DNA from 2 places in the Mesorhizobium sp. 2RAF21 genome. Region 2 is predicted to be linked to the other one. Evidence: riboswitches for the same ligand, from Rfam matches in the RefSeq annotation. Region 2 holds a riboswitch; the other holds the start of a gene.
What was found. A riboswitch is a leader RNA that binds a small molecule or an ion and turns the genes downstream of it on or off. The one in region 2 is predicted to bind S-adenosylmethionine.

Region 1 (4,155 bases), on a different contig from region 2:
GTGAAATAGATCGGCAGGTAGACCATGAACGGCCAATAGCTGAAGTTCATGCCGATGCAGCCGACGATGGCGCCCGAGAAATCACGGATGCGGAAGACCGAGAAGTCGAACATCGGGTAGGGATGCAGCCGCTCGACCGCAATGAAGGCGACGAGGCCGACGAGCGTCGCGGCGGCTATGCCGAGGGCCGTCGGGCTGACGAAGCCGAGATCGGCGCCCTGGGTGATGTAGTAGGTCAGGCCGAAGACCGCGGCGCTCAGCAGGGCGATGCCGAGCAGATCCAGTCTCTTGGCCTGCGGATCGCGCGATTCTTTGACGCTGGCGAAGGTGAGCGCCAGGCACAGCAAAGCCAGCGGCGCGTGCACGAGGAACACCCACTGCCAGGTCGACAGGGCAACGATCATGCCGCCGATGATTGGCCCGAAGCCGAGGCCGATGCCGGAGATGACACCCCAGACGGCGAAGGCGCTGCCGCGTGCCTTCGCGTCCTGGAACTGGTTCGAAAGGATGGCGATGGAGCAGATGAACATCGCGCCGCCGGCCATGCCCTGCAGGAAGCGGCTTACGATCAGCACCGTCGTGTTGGGGGCGAGGCCGCACATCAGCGACGTCACGCCAAAGGCGGCGACCGTCACGGCGAAAACCAGCCGGCGGCCGAAGCGATCGGCCAGTGTTCCCGTTGCCATCAGCACTGTCGTGCAGGCGATGGTGTAGGCGTTCATGATCCACTGCATGTCCTTGAAATTGGCCTGCAGCACATGTTCGAGCGTCGGCAGGATCACCGGCACGCTCGATATTTCGAGGCCGAACATCAGCGCGGACAGACAGATCGCGACCAGCGCCAGATTGTCTCTACTCGTCAGCTTCATCCCTTGTCTCCGGCTGGCGGCGGCGGGGACAGAAGGTCCGGCGCCGCTGGTTATTTGGAAACATCCCAGATAGGCGAAGCTTGATCATGCATAAATGATATGCAACCATATTTCAGTGATAACAAAATTGGATGAATGAGATGCTGTGGCTGGACGCAGAGGCCGTGCGCAACTTCGTCATGGTGGCGGAACTGCAGAGTTTTACGCGTGCCGCCGATGCCCTCGGTTCAACCCAGGCCGCGGTCAGCGTCAAGCTGAAGCGGCTGGAGGAGCGCATCGGCCGCAAACTGATCGAACGCACGCCGCGCCGGGTCAGGCTGTCGGCCGACGGTGCGCTGTTCATCGATTCGGCACGGGCCTTCCTGACCGCGCATGACAATGCGGTTGCCGGCCTGTCTTGCGGCATCCGGCGCTTTGCGCTCGGCATTGCCGGGCATGTCGCCGGGCCGGAGGTGACGACGCTGCTGGCGCGGCTCAACAAGCACGACCCGGCGCTGACGATCGAGGTGCAGGTCGACAATTCGAGCGTGCTGCTCGACGCCTTCGATCGCGGCAAGCTGGATGCGGCCATCGTCAGGCGCGAGGACGACCGCCGTGACGGCGAGGTTCTCGGCCCCGAGCATTTCGGTTGGTTCGCCACGCCCGACTTCCACCATCGCCAGGGTGAGCCGATTAGGCTGGCGGCATTGGCGCCGGCCTGCGGTGTCCGTGATCTCGCGACGCGCACGCTCAACGATGCCGGCATTCCCTGGGTCGAAGTGTTTCTTGGCGGTGGCTCGTCCGTTGTCACGGCTGCTGTTTCGGCCGGGCTCGCCACGGCCGTTTTTTCCAGCCGGCTGGCACCGCCCGGCACCGTCGAGATCAGCCGCAAGTTCGGCCTGCCCGAGGTGCCGTCGTCGGAAATCGTGCTGCATTCGACGCTGACCGACAGGCGTTCGCGCGAGGCGCTGCGCATCCTCGCCTGCGCCTTCCGCGAGCATCGCGCCACGGCAGCGTAGAGGGCTGCCGCAGCCTTTTTGCCGATCGGCTAACGATCCTTGCCGATGTTTTCCAGGTCGTAAGCGGTGGTCTGGTAGACCCGGTTGATCCAATTGCCGAACAACAGATGAGCATGCGAGCGCCAGCGGTTGAGCGGCGGACGTTTTGGATCGTCATCGGGGTAATATTCGTGCGGCACCGCGATGGGTGTGCCGGCGGCCACGTCGCGGTCGTATTCTTCCTTGAGCGAGGTCGAATCATATTCGATGTGGTTGAACATGTAGAGCCGGTTGCTGGCTTGCTCGGCGAGCAGGCTTGGGCCGGTCTCCTCCGAATCCATCAGCAATTCGAGGCCCGAGCCCTTGGGGATGTCGGTGGCGCGAACCTCTGTCCAGCGCGACACGGGGATGGCGAAATCGTCCGAGAAACCGGCGAGATAGGGCGAGGCGGGAGCGTTGTTGCGATGGCGGAAGACGCCGAACGCCTTCTCCTCCAGTGTGTATTTTGGAACGCCATGGAAATGCCACGCGGCGGCCATCGCTCCCCAGCAGATGAAGAACGACGAATGGACGTTCGTCGTTGTCCAGTCGAGGATGCGCTTGAGTTCGTCCCAGTAGGTGACGTCCTCAAAGGGCAACAGCTCGATGGGCGCACCGGTGATGATGAAGCCGTCGAACTTGCGATCCTTTACCTCTTCCCAGGTCTGGTAGAAGGTGATGAGGTGGTCTTCCGAGGTGTTCTTGGCCTTGTGGTTGCCGATGCGCACCAGGGCCAGCTCCACCTGCAGCGGGCTTGCGCCGATCAGGCGGGCGAACTGGGTCTCCGTCCGCACCTTGTTGGGCATGAGGTTGAGCAGGCCGATCTGCAAGGGACGGATGTCCTGACGGAGAGCGGTCTGCTCGTCCATGATGGACACGCCCTCTTTCACCAGTACTTCACGGGCGGGAAGCTGATCCGGAATCTTGATCGGCATGGTGCGAACTCCAAAAACAAAAACCGGCATTGCTGTCGCAAAGCCGGTTTACGGATCGCAAACGGCCCTTTAGCGACTTATTTAACGTGGCTGCAAGCCGACCGGCCAAATCACCACGGGTCTATGCCCTGCTCTTACGCCCGGTAGCGGATTGCGTCAACCGTACGCCGGCTGTCGTGCCAGCGCGCCCGGCTTGCCGGTTTTCCTCGACATTCCGCAGTGCGGACGGTATTTCCGCCATGGCCTCCGGCCGGAGGCGCACTTCACGGATTTTCGATATGACCAAGGCAAACGACCCGCTTCGCCCTCAGCCCCGCGCCGGCATCATGGATATCGAGGCCTATGTGCCCGGCAAGAGCACCGCGCATGGCGTTGCCAAGGTTCATAAACTCTCGTCCAACGAAAACCCGCTCGGACCGTCGCCCAAGGCGATCGAGGCGGCGCGTGAGGTGGCGGCGAAGCTCGACATCTATCCCGACGGCTCGGCCAAGCGGCTGCGCGAGGCCATTGCCGAAACGTATGGATTGAATGCGGCCAACATCGTCTGCTCGAACGGCTCCGACGAGATCCTCGGGCTGCTTTCGCAGATCTACCTAACGCCGGACGACGAGGCGATTTTCACCGAACACGCCTTCATGGTCTACAAGATCTATATCAAGGCGGCCGGCGCTACCCCCGTGGTAGTCAAGGAAACCGATGAGCGCGCCGATGTCGACGCCATTCTGGCGGCGGTGACGCCGCGCACCAAGATCATCTTCCTTGCCAATCCCAACAACCCGACCGGCACCTATCTGCCGTTCGACGAGGTGCGGCGGCTGCATGCGGGGCTGCCGAAGAACATCCTGCTCGTGCTCGACGCGGCCTATGCCGAATATGTCCGCCGCAACGACTATGAAGCGGGGATCGAACTGGTGGCGTCCAGCCGCAACGTGGTGATGACCAGAACTTTCTCGAAGATCGGGCTTGGTGGCGCGCGCGTCGGCTGGATGTACGGGCCGCTGGAGATCGTCGACGCGATCAACCGCGTGCGCGGGCCGTTCAACGTCAATGCCGTGGCCATAGAGGCAGGTATCGCGACCATCCGCGACCGAGCCCATATCGAGAAAAGCGTCGCGCACAACGAAACGTGGCTGCGCTGGCTTTCGGAGGAATTCACCGGGCTCGGCCTGCGCGTGACGCCGAGCGTCGGCAATTTCATCCTGATCCATTTTCCCGACGACGCGAAACATTCGGCGGCGGCGGCGGACGATTATCTGAGCGAGCGAGGCTATATCCTGCGGCGCGTTGCCGGCTACGGTTTTCCCAACGCGCTGCGGATGTCGATCGGAACCGAAG
Region 2 (4,155 bases):
GCTGCTGGCACTGATCGCGGCGGCAAGCGCCGAGGTCAGCCTGTTCTGGACGACGCTCGCGGTGCTCGCGGCGGTCTATTTGCCCGAATATGCGCTGGCCGTGGCCAAGGGCTGGTATGCCTCGCCGCGGCTGATCCCCGCGATGATGGTTCGCGATGTCATGCTGCCGGCGGTGTGGCTGCGCGGCTGGGTCGGTGGCGCCATCGACTGGCGCGGCAACACCATGAACATCAGCACCAAATCCGACGAGCCCGAAGAGGTGCTCTCGGGCGCCTGATCTTCGCCGCCGTATCGTTCGCGTCCGCTTTGCGGCATGATCGGCTGCGAGGGAGGTGGGCGATGCTGACTGAGGAACGGTTCTGCAAGCTTGCGCTCGGCTTTCCCGAAGCCGTCCAAAGTGGTCATTTCGACGTGACGGATTTCCGCGTGCGCGGCAAGATATTCGCCACGCTGCGGCCGAAGGACGGCCGCGCCGTCGTCAAGCTCTCGCCCGACGAGCAACGCCTCCTGATGGAAACGGCCGCCGGCCAGTTCGAGCCGATCCCAGGCTCCTGGGGCCAGAGGGGCTGGACGCGCGTCGTTCTCGACATGGCGGACGAGGCAAGCGTCCGCCATGCCATGGCGATGGGCTGGCGCTCGGTCGCGCCGAAAACGTTGCTCCAGGCCGCCCCTTAACGAGGCGGCCCGAGCCAGCGCGGATCACGCCTTCGCCAGCGCCTGTTCGATGTCTTCCAGCAGGTCGTCGGTATCTTCCAGGCCGAGCGACAGCCGCAGCGTACCTTCGCCGATGCCGAGTTCGGCGCGCGCCTCGTCGGTGAGGTTCTTGTGCGTGGTTGTCGCCGGGTGCGTGATCAGGCTCTTGGCGTCGCCGAGATTGTTCGAGATCAGTACCACGTCAAGCGCGTTCTCGAAGGCGAAGGCCGACTTCTTGCCGCCCTTGAGGTCGAAGCAGATCAGCGTCGAGCCGCCCGTCATCTGCTTCTTGATGATATCGGCCTGCGGGTGGTCGGCGCGGCCGGGATAGATCAGCCGTCCGATCTTGGGGTGGCCGGCGAGGAAATCGGCGATCTTGCCGGCGGCCTCCGTCTGCTGGCGCACGCGCAGCGGCAGCGTCTCCAGGCCCTTCAGCAGCACCCAGGCATTGAAGGGCGAGAGGCTGGGGCCGGTGTGGCGGAAATAGTCGTGCAGGTTCTCGTCGATCCACTTCTTGTCGGACAGCACGATGCCGCCCAGGCAGCGGCCCTGGCCGTCGATGTGCTTGGTGGCCGAATAGACGACGATGTGCGCGCCGAGCTCCAGCGGCTTCTGCTGCAGCGGCGTGGCGAAGACGTTGTCGACCACCAGCCTGGCGCCGATCGAATTGGCGAGTTTTGCGACGGCGGCGATATCGACGACTTCCAGCGTCGGGTTGGTCGGGCTTTCCAGGAAGAACAGCTTGGTGTTCGGACGGACCGCCGCTTCCCAATTCTTGATGTCGGTGCCGTCGACCAGCGTCGCCTCGATGCCGTATTTCGGCGCCAGCGTCTCGACCACCCAGCGACAAGAGCCGAACAGCGCGCGCGCCGCCACGATGTGGTCGCCGGCCTTAAGACCGCAGAGTACCGCCGCCGTCACCGCCGCCATGCCGGATGCGGTGGCACGGGCATCTTCCGCGCCTTCCAGCGCACACATGCGCTTTTCGAACATGTCGACGGTGGGATTGGCATAGCGCGAATAGATGAAACCCGGCTCCTCGCCCTTGAAGCGGGCTTCGGCGCGCTCGGCGCTGTCATAGTGATAGCCCTGGGTGAGGAACATCGCCTCCGACATCTCGCCGAAGCCGGATCGCAGGGTACCAGCGTGGACGAGCTGGGTGGCGGGTTTCCAGTTGCGCTTCTTTTCGGTCATGGCTCCGTTCCGACACAAAAAAACCGGCCGCGAAGTCGCAACCGGTCCATATGGCCTTTCATGGCCCACGGTCCTTTAGCGACTTGTTTTACGTGGCTGCAAGCCGACCGGCAAATCACCACGGGATAAAGCCCCTTTAGACCCGGGCGCGGCTTGCGTCAATTGCCGGCTTCATTAAGAGCTTGGGTTGCCGGCATCACAGCCGCACCCGGGCATGGGCCAGCCGCCGCGGAGTTGAGATTGCGCAAGACAGGCATTCTTCCCGATCAGGACATTGCCGCGCTGTTCCAGGCAGGCGCGCTGAAGTCGCCGCGTCCGCTCGATGGCGACCAAATCCAGCCGGCGAGCCTCGACCTTCGCCTCGGCGAAAAGGCCTATCGCGTCCGCGCCTCGTTCCTGCCCGGCCCCAACAGCACCGTGGCTGCCAAGCTGGAGCGGCTGAAGCTGCATGAGATCGACCTCGCCGATGGTGCGGTGCTGGAGACTGGTTGCGTCTACATCGTGCCATTGCTCGAAAGCCTGGCATTGCCGGCCGACATCTCCGCCTCGACGAACCCGAAGAGCTCGACCGGCCGCCTCGACATCTTCACCCGCGTCATGACCGATCACGGCCAGGAATTCGACAAGGTCGCCGCCGGCTATCGCGGTCAGCTCTATCTCGAAGTCAGTCCGCGTACCTTCCCGATCGTTGTGCGCACCGGTTCGCGCCTGTCGCAAATCCGCTTCCGCACCGGCAAAGCCTTGTTATCGGAAGACGAACTGCACGCGCTGCACTGCGCCGAGACGCTGGTGGCAATCGACCCGCCCAATATTTCCGGCGGCGGCATCGCGCTGTCGATCGACCTCGCCGGCGACAAGGACGGCCTGGTCGGCTATCGCGGCAAGCATCACACCGGGCTGGTCGACGTCGACAAGCGCGCCGCACAGAATGTCGTCGACTTCTGGGAGCCGCTCTATCGCAGCGGCGCCGGCGAACTGGTGCTCGATCCCGACGAGTTCTACATCCTGGTCAGCCAGGAGGCGGTGCATGTGCCGCCGCTCTTTGCCGCCGAGATGACGCCGTTCGATCCGCTGGTGGGTGAGTTCCGCGTCCACTATGCCGGTTTCTTCGATCCCGGCTTCGGCCATTCCGGTGCCGGCGGCACCGGCAGCCGCGCGGTGCTTGAGGTGCGCAGCCACGAGGTGCCGTTCATCCTCGATCACGGCCAGATCGTCGGCCGGCTGGTTTACGAGCACATGCTGAAGCGGCCGAACGCGCTCTACGGCACCGATCTCGGCTCCAATTATCAGGCGCAGGGCCTGAAGCTTTCCAAGCATTTCCGCGCTGCACGCTGAATGGCCCAGCCGCGCTGAATGGCAAGTGCAGGTCGCATGGCGCGCTTGCCTGGGTCTCTTGGCCGTGCTTGGCTGTCAGACAAGGCCGTTGGGGCCGCAAACCCGAGGGGGAAAACAATGAAGATGTCCAGGTGGATCGTTTCGGCTGCGGCCGTGGCGATGTTGGCGGCCGGCGCAAGCACTGCCTTTGCGGCCGAAAAGATCAAGATCGGCACCGAAGGCGCCTATCCGCCCTTCAACACCATCACCTCCGACGGTAAGCTCGAAGGTTTCGACATCGATATCGCCAATGCACTCTGTGCCCAGATGAAGGCCGAGTGCGAGATCGTCACTCAGGATTGGGACGGCATGATCCCGGCGCTGCAGGCCAAGAAGTTCGACGCCATCATCGCCTCGATGAGCATCACCGAGGAACGCAAGCAGAAGGTCGCCTTCACCAACAAATATTACACCACGCCGCTGGCGGTGGTGGCGCTGAAGGATAGTTCGCTGGGCGGTACCGATGGCGCCGCCGTCGCCGGCAAGACGGTGGGTGCGCAGGCCTCCACCACCCAGGCCAACTATGCCCAGGACGTCTACGCCAAGGCCGGTGCCGACGTGAAACTCTATCCGACGCAGGAAGAGGCCGTGACCGATCTCGTCAACGGTCGCCTCGACGCTGTCCTCTCCGACAAGTTCGTGCTGGTCGACTGGATGAAGCACGGCTCGGCCAAGGACTGCTGCAAGATGATCGGCGACGTCAAGGGAACCGAAACCCAGGCCGGCATTGCCGTGCGCAAGGAAGACAATGAGCTGCGCGAGAAGCTCAATGCGGCGATCGACGCGATCGTCGCCGACGGCACCTACAAGAAGATCCAGGCGAAATATTTCGATTTCGACATCTATTGATCGGTTGAACGGGGCGGTGGCCCCGACCGGCTGTGTTTATGAAAC

Region 1: linked by a shared signal. The riboswitch ahead of metA (homoserine O-acetyltransferase MetA) and the one ahead of AB4136_RS22615 (O-succinylhomoserine sulfhydrylase) in region 2 are both predicted to bind S-adenosylmethionine.

Annotation. Positions count from the first base shown of each region.
Region 1 is NZ_JBFRGM010000013.1:195,941-200,095, reverse strand. Features, by position in the region: gene AB4136_RS22230 (MFS transporter) at 1-869, opposite strand, end outside; gene AB4136_RS22225 (LysR family transcriptional regulator) at 1,010-1,867, shown strand; gene metA (homoserine O-acetyltransferase MetA) at 1,897-2,820, opposite strand; SAM riboswitch at 2,870-2,947, opposite strand; gene hisC (histidinol-phosphate transaminase) at 3,099-4,155, shown strand, end outside.
Region 2 is NZ_JBFRGM010000014.1:40,889-45,043, forward strand. Features, by position in the region: gene AB4136_RS22605 (glycosyltransferase) at 1-277, shown strand, start outside; gene AB4136_RS22610 (MmcQ/YjbR family DNA-binding protein) at 340-675, shown strand; gene AB4136_RS22615 (O-succinylhomoserine sulfhydrylase) at 700-1,887, opposite strand; SAM riboswitch at 1,943-2,019, opposite strand; gene AB4136_RS22620 (2'-deoxycytidine 5'-triphosphate deaminase) at 2,128-3,222, shown strand; gene AB4136_RS22625 (ABC transporter substrate-binding protein) at 3,382-4,110, shown strand.